DNA from 2 places in the Mesorhizobium robiniae genome. Region 1 is predicted to be linked to the other one. Evidence: riboswitches for the same ligand, from Rfam matches in the RefSeq annotation. Region 1 holds a riboswitch; the other holds the start of a gene.
The links. A riboswitch is a leader RNA that binds a small molecule or an ion and turns the genes downstream of it on or off. The one in region 1 is predicted to bind thiamine pyrophosphate.
Positions count from the first base shown of each region.

Region 2: it holds a riboswitch for thiamine pyrophosphate, as region 1 does, so the genes downstream of both, thiB (thiamine ABC transporter substrate binding subunit) here and ABID19_RS01900 (YkoF family thiamine/hydroxymethylpyrimidine-binding protein) in region 1, are expected to answer to the same signal.

Region 1 covers NZ_JBEPMC010000001.1:398,923-406,642, reverse strand. The annotation lists gene ehuR (MocR-like ectoine utilization transcription factor EhuR) at 1-19, opposite strand, end outside; gene ABID19_RS01915 (Lrp/AsnC family transcriptional regulator) at 112-594, shown strand; gene ABID19_RS01910 (NAD-dependent succinate-semialdehyde dehydrogenase) at 724-2,217, shown strand; gene ABID19_RS01905 (aspartate aminotransferase family protein) at 2,253-3,632, shown strand; gene ABID19_RS01900 (YkoF family thiamine/hydroxymethylpyrimidine-binding protein) at 3,771-4,379, opposite strand; TPP riboswitch at 4,370-4,482, opposite strand; gene ABID19_RS01895 (aspartate aminotransferase family protein) at 4,571-5,947, opposite strand; gene ABID19_RS01890 (hypothetical protein) at 6,083-6,217, shown strand; gene ABID19_RS01885 (hypothetical protein) at 6,521-7,393, shown strand; gene ABID19_RS01880 (hypothetical protein) at 7,390-7,608, shown strand.
Region 2 covers NZ_JBEPMC010000007.1:194,194-201,913, reverse strand. The annotation lists gene ABID19_RS20530 (M48 family metalloprotease) at 1-1,003, opposite strand, end outside; gene thiQ (thiamine ABC transporter ATP-binding protein) at 1,294-2,067, opposite strand; gene thiP (thiamine/thiamine pyrophosphate ABC transporter permease) at 2,064-3,683, opposite strand; gene thiB (thiamine ABC transporter substrate binding subunit) at 3,947-4,960, opposite strand; TPP riboswitch at 5,004-5,118, opposite strand; gene ABID19_RS20510 (thiamine diphosphokinase) at 5,221-5,865, shown strand; gene ABID19_RS20505 (ABC-F family ATP-binding cassette domain-containing protein) at 5,867-7,684, shown strand.

The DNA.
Region 1 (7,720 bases):
CTGGACGCCACAATGTCATGACTTATTAGAGATCGAAATCAGTGCAATTGACAATCGAAATAATGCGCCGTCATGGTGTCGGGTGCGAAAAAGTGGACACTCATGGCCGCATTGAAACTCGATCAGATCGACCTCAAAATCCTCGACGCGGTCCAGCGCGACGGGCGCATCACCAAGCTGGCGCTCGCCGACAAGGTCGGCCTGTCGCCGACGCCGTGCTGGATGCGGCTGCGCAAGCTGGAGAAGGCGGGCATCGTTTCCGGCTATCACGCCAAGGTCGCGGTGCGCGCCGTAGCGCCCGTCGCCACCGTGCTGATGGAAGTGACGCTGGCCAGCCACCGCCAGGCCGATTTCGACCGCTTCGAGCGCGTCATCCGCGACGTCCCCGAAATCGTCGCCTGCTGGTCGGTGGGCGGCGGCGTCGACTATCTGCTGAAAGTGATGGCACGCGACATCGACGCCTATCAGCGGCTGGTCGACGCCCTGCTCGAACGCGAGATAGGCATCGACCGCTATTTCACCTACATCGTAACCAAGACTGTGAAGGAGGAGGTCGCCTTGCCGGTGGCCGATCTGTTTCCGGTGTCATCGTAACACCAGAGAGATCGTCTGCCCGGGCGATGCAATAGAGACAATCTCTCTACGCGTGGGCGCCGAAACAGCCTCTCTGTCTGCACCAAGCGCATAGTCTCTCCGTATTACTTCGAACCGGGAGACATCGAAATGTCTGCGCATTTTGCCCGCTCACAACGCCATGAAGCGCTTGACCGCCTCGCCGACCGCCGGCTGCTGCGCGAACTCGCCTATGTCGACGGCCACTGGACGGCGAGCGAAGCCGCCGAAAGCTTCGAGGTGACCGATCCTGCGACAGGCGCCACCGTCGCCTTCGTCGCCGCCCTCAACGCCGGACAGACGAGCAGGGCGATCGACGCGGCATTCCGCGCCTTTCCCGCCTGGCGGGGACTATTGCCGCAGGAACGCGCGAAGATCCTGCGAAAATGGTTCGATCTGATCGTCGCCGCCAAGGATGACCTGGCGCTCCTGATGACACTGGAACAGGGCAAGCCGCTCAAAGAATCGCTTGGCGAGATCGACTACGCCGCCTCCTTCGTCGAATGGTATGCCGAGGAGGCCAAGCGCCTCAACGCTGAAAGCGTCACCAGTCATCTGCCGAATGCCGAGATGCTGGTGCGGCGCGAACCGCTTGGTGTCGTCGGCGTCGTCACGCCGTGGAATTTTCCCGCGGCCATGCTGACCCGCAAGGCGGCGGCCGCCCTTGCCGCTGGCTGCACCATCGTCGCGCATCCTTCGTCGGAAACGCCGCTGTCGGCGCTGGCGCTGGCCGAACTCGGCGAACGCGCCGGCCTGCCGGCAGGCGTGTTCAACGTTCTCACCGGCAAGGCTTCGACCATCGTCGGGCGGATGTGCGAAGACGCTCGCATCCGCGCCATGAGCTTCACCGGCTCGACCGAGATCGGCAGGCTGATCGCCGCGCAAAGTGCGCCGACGATGAAGCGGCTGGTGATGGAGCTTGGCGGCCATGCGCCGCTGATCGTCTTTGCCGACGCCGATCTCGACAAGGCTGTGACCATCGCAGTCGATGCCAAATTCGCCACCTCCGGCCAGGATTGCCTCGCCGCCAACCGCATCTATGTCCAGCGCCCGATCTACGATCGTTTCTGCATCGCCTTCGCCAGGCGCATCGAGGCGTTGCGGACAGGCAATGGCTTGGCCGGTGACACCGACATCGGGCCTTTGATGCACGAGCGCGGCGTCAAGAAGGTCGAGGAGCAGGTCGCCGATGCGCTCGCCCACGGCGCACGCTGCCTCACCGGCGGCGGTCGCCATGCAGCAGGGCCGCTGTTCTACCAGCCGACCCTGCTGGCCGACGTCACCGACGACGCGCTGATCATGCGCGAGGAAACCTTTGGTCCGGTCGCCGCCGTGACGCCCTTCGACAGCGAAGACGAGGTCATCGCCCGCGCCAATGCCACCGAATACGGCCTCGTCGCCTATGTCGTCACCGAGAACGGCGGCCGCCAATTGCGCATGGGCCGCGCGCTCGACTACGGCATGGTCGCCATCAACCGCGTGAAGATCACCGGCGCGCCGATCCCGTTCGGCGGTGTCAAACAGTCCGGTATCGGCCGCGAGGGCTCGCGCCACGGGCTCGAAGCCTTTACCGATCTCAAATATCTCTGCTTGGATGTGGCCTAAGCCGCGCCCGACACGTTTTCCTTAGGAGTAGAAAAATGCTCGACCAGTCTAACGAACTCGCCGCCTGGGACCGCGACCACTTCTTCCATCCCTCGACCCATATGGGCACCCACGCGCGCGGCGAGAGCCCGACCCGGGTGATGGCCGGGGGCGAAGGCGTCACCGTCTGGGACAACAATGGCAAGAAGAGCATCGATGCCTTCGCCGGGCTCTACTGCGTCAATGTCGGCTATGGCCGCCAGAAGATATCAGATGCCATCGCCGCGCAAGCCAAGAACCTCGCCTATTACCACGCCTATGTCGGCCACGGCACCGAGGCGTCGATCACGCTTTCCAAGATGATCATCGACCGGGCGCCGCAAGGCATGTCGAGAGTCTATTTCGGCCTCTCCGGTTCCGACGCCAACGAAACCAACATCAAGCTGATCTGGTACTACAACAACGTGCTCGGCCGGCCGGAGAAGAAGAAGATCATCTCGCGCTGGCGCGGCTATCACGGCTCCGGCGTCATGACCGGATCGCTAACCGGGCTCGACCTGTTCCACAACGCCTTCGACCTGCCGCGTGCGCCGATCCTGCACACCGAGGCGCCCTACTATTTCCGCCGCGCCGACCGCTCGATGAGCGAGGAGCAGTTCTCGCAATACTGCGCCGACAAGCTCGAAGAGATGATCCTGGCCGAAGGCCCGGACACGGTCGCCGCCTTCATCGGCGAGCCGATCCTCGGCACCGGCGGCATCGTGCCGCCGCCCGCCCTCTATTGGGAAAAAATCCAGGCGGTTCTGAAGAAATACGACGTGCTGCTCGTCGCCGACGAAGTGGTCACCGGCTTCGGCCGGCTGGGCACCATGTTCGGCTCCGACCATTACGGCATCAAGCCCGACCTGATCACCATCGCCAAGGGCCTAACCTCGGCCTATGCGCCGCTGTCGGGCGTCATCGTCGCGGACAAGGTCTGGCAGGTGCTGGTGCAGGGCTCCGACAAGCTCGGCTCGCTCGGCCACGGCTGGACCTATTCGGCGCACCCGATCTGCGTTGCCGCTGGTGTCGCCAACCTTGAGCTGATCGACGAGATGGACCTGGTGACCAACGCCGGCGAGACCGGCGCCTATTTCCGTGCCGAACTGGCGAAAGCCGTCGGCGGCCACAAAAACGTCGGCGAGGTACGCGGCGACGGCATGCTGGCGGCAATCGAGTTCGTCGCCGACAGGGACGACCGCGTATTCTTCGACGCCTCGCAGAAGATCGGGCCGCAGGTCGCGACCGCTCTTGCCACAAGCGGCGTCATCGGTCGCGCCATGCCGCAGGGCGACATTCTGGGCTTCGCGCCGCCGCTCTGCCTGACGCGTGAAGAGGCCGACATCGTCGTCTCCAAGACGGCCGATGCGGTGAAAAGCGTGTTTGCGGCGCTTTAGTTACTGTCAATCGGCGCTGCCCTCATCCGCCCGTCGGCACCTTCTCCCCGTGAAAAGCGGGGAGAAGATATGGGTCAGGGCAGCGCGAACTTGCATTGTCTGGAAACGGCCGTTTACGGGCCGGCTGAATATCGACACCTACCGAGGGCTCGGGCTGTTCGCCGACACGGTGAGATCGAGCGCGACATGGCCTTGCGGCGCGCCGAAGCGAAGGAAGGCTTCCGACAGCGTCGCGAACACCGGCCCGGCATCGCCCCTCAGCTTGGTGCAGAAATTCTTCGACCTGTCGAAGACGCCCGAAGTCTTGAGAAACTCGATGCAGTCGTAGATCTCGTCCATGTGATGGCCCTCGCCGAGCGGATAGAGCGAGAACTGCGCGGCGACTTCTTGTCCGAGCTTTTTTGCACTGTCGACATGTGCCCGCGCCGCGTCGATGCGCTCGGCCAGGGACAAATTATGGCTGCTGCCGGAAATCGGCGTACAGATCGGATCGTCGGGCTCGCCCGGACAGCCACGCGACACCGCTGCCGACAACACGCAGTGCACGCCGCTCGCCGCTGCCGATGCGAACAGATCGCGCATGGCCGGGAAAAGCTGGTCGGGCGGGCCGACGATCAGCGTCGAGATGTCGTCGGTCTCGATGCGGAAATTCGGCCGATAAGGATCCATCGCCGAAATAGCTTTGAGGATGACGCCGACGAAATCGTCGCACATCGGATAGAGAGAAATCTGTGCACCTGAAAACATGGTCGCCTCGCTCCGCTGGCATTACCCAGATCAGCTTGAGGGACCGAAGGCTTGACACCTTCCATCTCAGCCCCGGCAATACGGAGCGCCCCTGTCGATATCGGTGGACGTAACACCGGCGCAAAGGATGTTCAAGTACGATCCAGTGCCAATCGCAACGCCCGTTCAGCCTCTGCCTTCGGGTGGCCTGTTCAGCCCTGTGACCCGACCTGTTCGGCGGCGGCTTCGAGCGATCTTTCGAATGCGTCGACCATCTGATCGACCTGAGGCTCGGTGATGATCAGCGGCGGGCAGAAGGCCAGCGCGTCGCCCATGTTGCGCGAGATGACGCCGTTCTGCTGCAGGAAGCCATTGACGAGCCCGCCCAGCGCGCCGGCGGTCTGCCACGGGGTCTTGTTCGCCTTATCGCCGACCAGTTCGACTGCCGCGATCAGGCCGACGCCGCGTACCTCGCCGACAAGCGGGTGCGAAGCGAGGTTGCGCAACCGTTTCTGCATATGCGCGCCGACCGTGCGCGCATTGCCGACAAGATCGCGCTCCTCGATCAGCTTCAGGTTTTCGAACGCGACCGCCGCTGCGACGGGATGGCCGCCGCCGGTGAAGCCGTGGCCGAAGGTGCCGATGCGATTGCTTTCGTCGGCAATCGGCTCAAAAATCTTTTCGTTGATCAGCAGGGCCGAGATCGGCAGGTACGACGAAGAAATCTGCTTCGACAGCACCATGATATCGGGCCTGATGCCGAAGGTCTGCGAGCCGAACATCTCGCCGGTTCGGCCAAAGCCGCAGATCACCTCGTCGGCGACGAGCAGGATGTCGTATTTCGACAGGACCGTCTGGATCTTCTCCCAATAGCCCGCCGGCGGAACGATGACGCCGCCGGCGCCCATGATCGGTTCGCCGAAGAAGGCAGCGATGGTGTCCGGTCCCTCGGCCAGGATCAGCCTTTCCAGATCGTCGGCAAGCCGGCTTGAAAACTGCTCTTCGCTTTCGCCCGGCAGCGCCTCGCGCCAATGGTGCGGCGTCGACGTGTGCAGCACATTGGCGATCGGCAGGTCGAAGGAAGTGTGGTTGTTGGGCAGGCCGGTCAGGCTCGCTGAAGCAATGGTGACGCCGTGATAGCCGCGATTGCGGCTGATGATCTTCTTGCGCGCCGGCTGGCCGAGCGCATTCGACCGGTACCAGATCATCTTCATGGCCGTATCGTTGGCCTCGGAACCGGAATTGGTGAAATACGCCTTGCTCATCGGCACCGGCGCCATCTGCACCAGTCTCTCGGCGAGATCGATCAGCGGCGAATGCGATTTGGAGCCGAAGTCGTGGTAGTAAGGCAGCTTGGACATCTGGCGCACCGCCGCATCGACCAGCCGCTTTTCCGAAAAGCCGACAGCGACGCTCCAAAGCCCGGCCATCGCCTCGATGTAGCGGTTGCCGGCGAGATCCTCGACATAGATGCCGTCGCCCTTCTCGATGACGAGCGGCCCTGCCTCCGCATGCTTGCGGGCATTGGTGTAGCCGTGCATGTGGTAACTGATGTCGCGAGCTTCGGGAGAATTCGGTCGAGCGTCCATGATGCCTCCTGTCCTGCATGCCGGGACGTAGGTCCTGCCGCCTTCGGAGCATCGGCAGGTATGCCCCTCTTGCATTATGCTGTTTGATGCAGCTGTTTCCTGTAGGGGTGTCAAGCCCTTTCCAAGGATTGCCGGATGGACGCAGACATGCAGAATTTCAGCTTCGAAGCCGCAGAACGCGAGAACCTGCGCGAAGCCGTCCACGCGCGTCGCCGGCACATGACCCCCGAACGGCTTATCAGGCATAACAACAAGACTGAGGTGGCCTGATCATGGACCATGTCGATTACATCGTCGCCGGCGCCGGCGTCAGGAGCCTAATCAATTGTTCGGCATCGAGAGCCCCGGGCTGATCTCAAGCCTAACGATTGCCGACCACGTGGCGCAGCGCCTCGTGCCGAAGGCAAGCTAGCTGAGGCGACATCGTGCGAGCGCGCCCGCTGCTAAAGCGTGGTCAAAAACGCCCGTAAGCTATCCGTAAGCTGGGGTCGCAGAACCTGGGTCCGTCGATCAAAGCCGATTACCGGAGGGTTCGAGCTCTCCGGAACCGTCGGCTTCATGACGGAGGATCCGATGCGACTCGATAACGATCACGCGCCATTCCGCCGGGACGACGCGCTATCCGAATGGCACACAGCCTCGGCGCTCGCCGATCTCTTGTCCTTCGAGCCGTCGAGTCTTGACGCAAGACCGAAGACTGCGGGCTCTGGCCGGACCGCGGAGGCGCTTTCACGATTTGCGGCGGCGGTCCGGGCGCGTATGGCCGGTCCTGGCGGCTACTACAATCTTGGCAATGCACTCGGGCTGGTGATGGGCGTCACGATCCAGCTCACCGCCCGTCAGGGATCCGGCGGCGCCGCCGCGCTGTTCGACTATTTCGCCGGCAGCAGCAGTGCGGTGGCGCTGACGCTGGCGACGTTGGTCTTCTTCTGCAGCGGCGAAGTCTATCATCGCGCGTGGACCGGGCGCGATGTGCCCGATCCCACGCTTAACCGCCTCGCCGATTTCCTGTCGGGGATCGGCGCGATCGGACTGGGCGTAGCATTGTTCCTGCTGGGCCAGCCGGTGCTGGCGGCGACCGCCGGATTGCTGCATGCGCTCGGCAAGTTCGGCAGCGCCGCCTTCGGGCCCGGCGTGCCCGGGTGGCCGACTGGGTGGCCCGATCCGTTCCGCAGCGCGGTGCTGGCCAGCCGCCTGCCGGGGATGCTTGCGGCGACGCTGTCGATGTGCGCCGCCTTGCCCGATGTGTGGTTGGGCGGCTCCCCTGCCCTTGTTGCGGCGCCGCTGACATTGCTTGCCTGTTACCTGCTGTGGGCAAGGGCCGACCTTCTCCTGTTTGCCGACAGCGCCGGCGAAAGCGCGCCCGCCGCCACGGCATGGCCCAGGCGCCTGCCCTGGCATCCTCGACCGCCCAAGGCAACCAAGCGACCGGAGCCATCGATATGAAGAACCGTTTCGAAGCCATACCGAACCCAAGCTGCCGGTTCGAGATCTGGGACAATGAGAACGGCGAACCCGTCCTCCACCACGATCGGCTGCTGACCTTTGCCTCGGCAAAGTCGGCTGCAAGGATCGCCGACTTCCTCAACGACGGCCGCAGCCACCTGCACGGCGCCGGCAAATGGCGCATTGCGGACCGCGATGTCGACCGAAGAGAATGATCGCCAGGCCGCTCCATCTCGCGAGGGCGGCAGCTCGTCTTGCAACGAAATTTAACGAAGAACAGAACGCTTTGGTACAGAATATCAATTGATAGTAGCGTCATAGCGAGGA
Region 2 (7,720 bases), on a different contig from region 1:
AGTCGGTCAGCGAGCGGCTCTTGTCGATCGAAACGCCGTCGAAGCGGATCGCTATGTCGCCCGGCCCGGTTGCCGTCACCGCCGCAGCCGAGTTGTCGATGATGAAGCCATCGGGCACCGAGAACGACACGCCGAGCCCCGGATGGAGGAAGGTTTCGCCACGCACATAACCTTCCTCCGGCGTGTCGCCATAGAGCAGGCCGTCTATGCCGGCGAGGAAGGGGTCACGGTCGCGCGTGCCGACGCCAGGGGCGCCGAACTGGCGGGCATGGCGCTGCGCCAGATCGATGCGCTGCGGCGTGTTGGGATGCGTCGCCAGGAAGTCGAGACTGGCGTCGGTGGCGCCGCTGATCGAGCGGAAATCGGTGTAGGCCGACATAGACTGCAGGAATCGGCCGGCGGCAAAGGGATCGAAGCCCGCCTCGCCGATCGACTTGATGCCGATGCCGTCGGCCTCCAGCTCCTGATTGCGCGAGAACTGGGCAAGCCGCAGCTTGCCGCGGATCAATGCCGCCTTGGCGGTCGGGCTGTCGCCGAGCACATCCGAGACAACCTTGGTTGCAAACCCTTCCTCGGCTTCGAGCTGCTGGCGCTGCAATCCGTGGTTTGCAGTGACGTGGCCCATCTCATGCGCGATGACCGCGGCGAGTTCGGCCGAATCGTTGGCCAACGCCAACAGGCCGCGCGTGATGTAGAGATAGCCGCCCGGCAGCGCGAAAGCGTTGACGTTGGGCGAATTGAGGATGGTGATACGGTAGGTTTGGGTCGGATTGGCTGACACCACAGTCAGGCTGCCGACGACCTTGGCGACCATACGCTCGAGCTTGGGATCGGAATATTCGCCGCCATAGGTGGCGAGGATGCGCGGGTGCTGCGCCTTCGCCATTTCGGCGAGCTTGCTGTTGGCGGCGACGTTGTCGACCGTGACCGGTTTGCTGGAAGGCTGGAAGCCAGATTCCTGGACGTCCGGAGGCGTGAACATCTGGCAGCTTGCCAGCGCCATGGCAAAGCCGGCCAGCGCGAGGAAGCGCGCCAGCGGTTTCCTTTTCACTCTGTCGGTGCCAGTCGGCAGAACAGCTTCCTTTCGGGTCTCGGCACATGACTCCCGAAAATCGGGCATCGATTTCCGAAGGACCATGCGCAAATCAACTGCCACAGCTTCCCGTCTACGAGCACGCGCGGCACGTAGCGGCAAATCACAGCCTATGCCGGACCAGTATCGGAGGACCTAGCCACACTACTTTGACCATGGCAAGCAAGCGCCACATCGCCTGAAGCCGGTTTGGCCGTAAATTATGTCCGCTTCCGGGCAATATCTCGTGATTCGGCGCCAAACGAACCTGCACCGATATAGCGCCTGAAGGCTTCCGGTCCAGCCTTGGTGAAAAAATCGGCGACAGCCCCGGTTGCGGCAACCGTGCCATTGTCCAGGAACACCATGTCCTGGCCGATACGGTGCGCGTCTTCCGGCTGATGCGTGACGAACAGCACCGTCATGCGCCGCTCCGCATGGACGCTGGCTACCAGATCGAGCATGTCGTCGCGCAAGGCCGGCCCGAGCGAAGCGAACGGTTCGTCGAGCAAAAGCACCGGCCGGTTGCGCACCAGCACGCGGGCGAGCGCGACGCGCTGCCGCTCGCCACCGGAGAGCTCGCGGGGCAGACGCTGTTCCTTGCCGGCAAGGCCGACGCGCTTGAGCGCCTCGGCGATTGCCGCGCGGTCGGCTTCGGTCAGCCTGAGTGTCGGCGAGCGGCCAAGACCGACATTTCGTTCGACCGAAAGATGCGCAAAGAGATTGTTTTCCTGGAACACCATCGATACGGGTCGTGTCGATGGTGGTTTGGCGCCGACATCGGCGCCACCGATCAGCACACGACCCGATCGCGGCGTCTCGAAGCCCGCCACCAGATTGAGCAGCGTCGATTTTCCCGAGCCGCTCGGCCCCATGATCGCGGTAATCTTCGAGGCAGCGAATTCGACATCGAACAAAAACGGCGTTTCACTATGGCTGAACGAGACCTTTTCCAGCCGCACAGCCGTACCGTTTTCCGTGCTGTTGAGCGTCATATCTTTTCTCCCCGCCCCAGCCGATCCGCGACCAGGACAAGCGCGAGACAGACCAGGCCGAGCAGCAACGCCAGGCCTGCGGCGTCCATCGTACGGTAATTGCCCATGCGCGCCAGCAAGAGATAAGGCAGCGTCTGCAGGGCGTCGCTGCCAAACAGGGCAATGACACCGAGATCGCCGAGCGACAAGGCCATGGCAAAGGCGAAACCGGTGGCGAGCGGCCGCCGCAGCGACGGCCAGTCGACCAGCCAAAAACGGCTCCAGCCCGAAATGCCAAGCAGCAGACAGAGCCGTTCGTGGCGTTCGCTTGCCGCATCATAGCCGGGGCGAATGGCGCGGATGGCAAACGGCATCGCCATCACCGCATTGACGGTGACGACCATGACAGGAGCGATGGCAAAGACATCGCTGACGGTACGCAAGAGCAGGAACCAGCCGGCGCCGATGACGATGGGCGGCACGACGAGGACGAAGCCGGCGCCGGTATCGGTGGCATGTTCGAGCAGCGTCTTGGCGCCGGCGCTGCGCTTCAAGGCCAGCGCCCTTCGCGCCATGACGAGCGACAGCGACAGCGCGACTGAAAGCAGCGCCGCCAGCAAAGCGAGCACGGCGCTGGTCAGCGTCGCTTGCCGCACCGCGCTCTCGCCCGCCAGCCGGCCGAGATCGGCGCCAAGGCCCGACATCACCGTGGCCGCCATCGGTCCGGCGACGAACAGCAACGCCAGAACGATCAATGTTGTGTTCAGCACGGTCTCGGGAAGGCCGGCCGAAAGATACCGGCGCTGCGCCACCGGCAGGTTGGCATCGCCGACGGTGTTGGCGCCAAGCCGCATCAGTGCCAGCACCACGACGAAGGTCAACGCGATCTGCAGCAGCGTCAGCGTGACGGCGCGGGCGGGATCGAAATCGAAACGCAGCGCCTGGTAGATGGCGACCTCCAGTGTCGTCGCGCGCGGCCCGCCGCCCAGCGTGAGCACGATGGTGAAGGATGTGACGCAAAGCATGAAGACAAGCCCGGCGACCCCCGGCAGTGCCGCGCGCAGCGTCGGCCATTCGATCAGCCGGAAGGCGGGTCTGGCGCCCATGCCGAGCTGGCTCGCCAGTCGCCACTGGTCGACCGGCACGGTACTCAGCGCCTCAAGGAACAGCCGCGTGGCCAGCGGCAGGTTGAAGAAGACATGGGCGACGAGGATGCCGGACAGGCCGTAGATGCCCGGCCAGCCCTGACCGCCAATCGCGCTGAGCACACCGGCGAAATAGCCGGCACGGCCATAGAGGGCCAGAATGCCGAGCGCTGCGACGATAGCCGGCAGCGCAAGCGGCACGGCGAAGAGCTGCAGGATGAAGCCGCGGCCGAAGAAACGCGGATGCCTCGACAGCGCCCGCGCAACAAACAACGCCGGCACGACGGAAAGCAGCGTCGAGAGAAGCGCCTGCCACAGGGTGAAACGGGCGATGCGGAAGAGGTAGGAATCAAAGGCCAAGGCGGCGCCGGACGGGTCGCGCACGCCTTCGACGACGAGACCGGCAAACGCACCACCGATCAGCAATGCGATGGCGGCGAGCGCGAGGGTGCCGGCTGTGACGCGGGAATCCGATGATGGCGCGCGTTGCACGCTAGACCACCAGATTCGAGATTCTTAGCGAGGATTGCGTTCCTTCGCGCCCCCCTCTGTCCTGCCCTCTTTGCCACCACTTGGCATCTCCCCCACGAGGGGGGAGATTGGCAGGTTCAGCGCTCCGCTCATTCCGGCAATGTCGGAGATTGGCGAAAGCCGGCATGACGGCCGATCTCCCCCCTTGTGGGGGAGATGCCAAGTGGTGGCAAAGAGGGCAGGACAAAGGGGGGCGCCGTAGAGTGATCATCGTCAATCAGAAGCTACTTGCTCATCACCGACAGCCATTCGTCGACCCAGGCCTTGCGGTTGGCGGCGACCTCTTCGGGGCTGAACAGCAAGGTCTTGGTGGGCTTGACCAATTTGTCGAAAGCCGGGTTGAGTGGCTTGTCGGTTTTCCCGGCCGGGAACATCCAGTTCGTCTCGGGGATGACATTCTGGAATTTCGGCCCGGTCATGAAGGTCAGGAACTTTTGCGCCAGCGGGTTCTTCGCGCCCGACGTGGTGATGCCGGCGACCTCGATCTGCAGATATTCGCCCTCCTCGAAGGGGGCAGCCTGATAGCGTTCGGTGTTCTCAGCGATCATGTGATAGGCCGGCGAGGTGGTGTAGGACAGCACCATCGGCGCCTCGCCCTTGGTAAATAGGCCATAGGCCTCGCTCCAGCCCGGCGTCACGGTGAGCACCTTTGCCCTGAGCTTGGCCCAGGCTTCCGGCGCCTTGTCGCCATAGACCGACCTCACCCACAGCAGCAGGCCGAGACCTGGCGTCGAGGTGCGCGGATCCTGGATGACGATCTTCTCATCGGCATCGCCCTCGACCAATTCCTTCAGGCTTTTCGGCGGGGTCTTCAGCTTTTCGGTGTCGTAGACGAAGGCAAAATAACCATAGTCGAACGGCACGAAAATATCGTCGCTCCAGCCGCCCGGCACATTGACGTCGATCACGGCACCATGCGGCGAAAACAGGCCCGTGGCCTTGGCTTCCACCGTCAGATTGGTATCGAGGCCGAGCACGATATCGGCCTTGGTCGCGGCCCCTTCCAGTCTGACGCGGTTGAGCAGTGCGACGCCGTCGGCGACCGCGACGAATTCGAGAGAACAGCCGCATTCCGCCTCGAACGCCTTCTTCACCGCGGGGCCTGGACCCCACTCGGCGGTGAAGCTCTCATAGGTATAGACGGTGAGTTTCTCCTGCGCGGATGCCGGCCCGGTGCCGGCCAGAACGGATGCCGCAAGCAGCATTGCCGAAACAAGAGAGTATAAAAGCGTGCGCATCGGCGCCTCCTTCGTTGGCATTGAAAGGAATTGAGGCGTCGGGTTGTCCGAAACGTCTAATCCCTCCGCCGGTACAAACCGGATCAGGTTCAGCGGGTTGGCATCGTTGCCTCTCAGCCGGTCCGCGAAGATCGCGTCCAGCACCCCGTTAGAGCGTTTCGACACATAGGCCCGCCCCAAGTACTGCGCAAGCGGAAGTTTACCGGGCATCCAGAGCGCGGCCTTCCGTTTCGCAAGCAGGGCTGGTAAGGGCCACGCATATGAGCAAATTCACAATCCTGCTTGGCGGCGATCTTATCCGCACGCCGCTGCTCGACCGCCAGGTCGAAGGCTCCCGTGTCATCGCCGCCGACGCCGGCATGAGCCACGCCCGGGCGCTTGGCCTGACGCCCGAACTCTGGGTCGGCGACTTCGATTCGGTGCCGGCGGATTTGCCGGACGTGCTGGCCGCCGTGCCCCGCCAGGTCTTTCCCGCCGAAAAGGACAAGACCGACGGCGAACTGGCCATCGCCGCCGCACTCGAACGCGGCGCTACCAGCCTCGTGCTCGCCGGTGCGTTCGGCGGCAAGCGCACCGACCACGCCTTCCTGCACCTGGCGCTCAGCGTCCGACTGGCTGAGGGAGGCATGGAGGTGCTTTTGACCAGCGGCGCCCAGGAAGGCATTCCCTTGCTTCCCGGAAAGACCGGCTTCGACTACGCCGACGGCACGCTGTTTTCGATCCTCGGCTTCTCCGACCTTTCTGGCCTGACCGTTACCGGCGCCAAATGGCCGCTGAACCATGTCGAAGTGGCGTTCGGCTCGTCGCTGACCATTTCCAACGAGGTCAAGGGCCGGCTCGAAATCGCGCTGGGCAGCGGCCGCGCGCTGTTGCTCGCCCATCCTTTTCCGCTACCTGAAAGCTGACATGGCGCCGCCACTTCTCAATCTCGACGGGATAAAACTGACCTTCGGTGGCACACCGCTGCTCGACGGGGCGGAGCTGACGGCGTCGGCGGGCGACAAGATCGCTTTGGTCGGCCGCAACGGTTCGGGCAAGTCGACATTGCTGAAGATCGCTGCGGGATTGATCGAGCCGCAGGATGGCGAGGTGTTCCGCCAGCCTTCGGCGACAGTGCGCTACCTGCCGCAAATGCCCGACATGGACGGTTTCGCCAGCGTCCGCGCCTATGTCGAGGCGGGGCTCGGACCCGCTGACGATCCTTACCGTGCCACCTACTTGATGGAGCACCTTGGCCTGTCCGGCGAGGAACGGCCGGGCGATCTGTCTGGCGGCGAAGCGCGGCGCGCCGCCCTTGCCCGTGTCATGGCGCCGGAGCCCGACATTCTTCTCCTCGATGAGCCGACCAACCATCTTGACCTCCAGGTTATCGAATGGCTGGAGGAGGAGCTTGCCCGCACCTCTTCGGCGCTGATTGTCATCTCGCACGACCGTCGCTTCCTCGAGCGCGTATCGCGCGCCACCATCTGGCTCGACCGCGGCCAGACCCGCCGGCTGGACAAGGGCTTTGGCCATTTCGAGGAATGGCGTGACACCGTGCTGGAAGAGGAAGAGCGCGAGCAGCACAAGCTCGGCCGCCAGATCGTGCGCGAAGAGCACTGGCTGCGCTATGGTGTGACGGCAAGGCGCAAGCGCAACATGCGCCGGCTCGGCGAGTTGCAGACCATGCGCCAGCGCTTTCGCGGCCATCGCGGCGCCGAGGGCGCGGCGACCATGGTGGCAAGCGACGCCGCCGAATCCGGCAAGCTGGTCATCGAGGCCAAGAACATCGAGAAAAGTTTTGGCGACCTCACCGTGGTGAAGGGCTTCTCGACCCGCATCCAGCGCGGCGACCGTGTCGGCCTGGTCGGGCCGAACGGCGCCGGCAAGACGACGCTCTTGAAGATGCTGACCGGCGAATTGAAGCCGGACTCGGGCTCGGTGCGGCTCGGCACCAATCTGGAGATCGCCACACTCGACCAGAAGCGCGAGGCGGTCGATCAGCAAGAGACACTGGCGCAATACCTCACCGACGGGCGCGGCGAGAACCTCGTCATCAATGGCGAGCAGCGCCACGTCGTCTCCTACATGAAGGATTTCCTGTTCAAGCCGGAACAGGCGCGCACGCCGGTGCGCGAGCTTTCGGGCGGCGAGCGGGCGCGGCTGTTGCTGGCCCGCGTGCTGGCACGGCCGGCAAACCTTCTGGTGCTCGACGAGCCGACCAACGATCTTGACATGGAGACGCTGGAACTGCTGCAGGAACTGGTCGCCGGTTTTGCGGGTACCGTCATCCTGGTCAGCCACGACCGCGATTTCCTCGACCGCACCGTGACCAGCCTGATCGCACCTGATGGCGACGGCCGCTGGATCGAGTATGCCGGCGGCTATTCGGACATGCTGGCGCAACGCGGTGGCACCAAGCTCGATGACCGCAGGTCGCGAACAAAGCCTGAAAATGGCGACGCAGCGCCGGCAAGAAAGGCTGAGGCGTTGCCGAAGGGCCCAGCGAAGAAACTGTCGTTCAAGCAGAAATTTGCGCTGGAGTCGCTGCCCAAGAAGATCGAGGCGGTGACGGCCTCGATCTCACGGTTGGAGGACAACATCGCCGACCCGGCCTATTACGAACGCGATCCGGCCTCATTCCAGAAGACCATTACCGCCCTCGACAAGGAGCGCGCCACGCTGGCAGCGCTCGAGGAGGAATGGCTGGAGTTGGAGATGCTGCGCGAGGAGATGGAGGGGTAGGAAGCGTTCGGTCGAAGGGCGGTCGCGGCGAAGGGT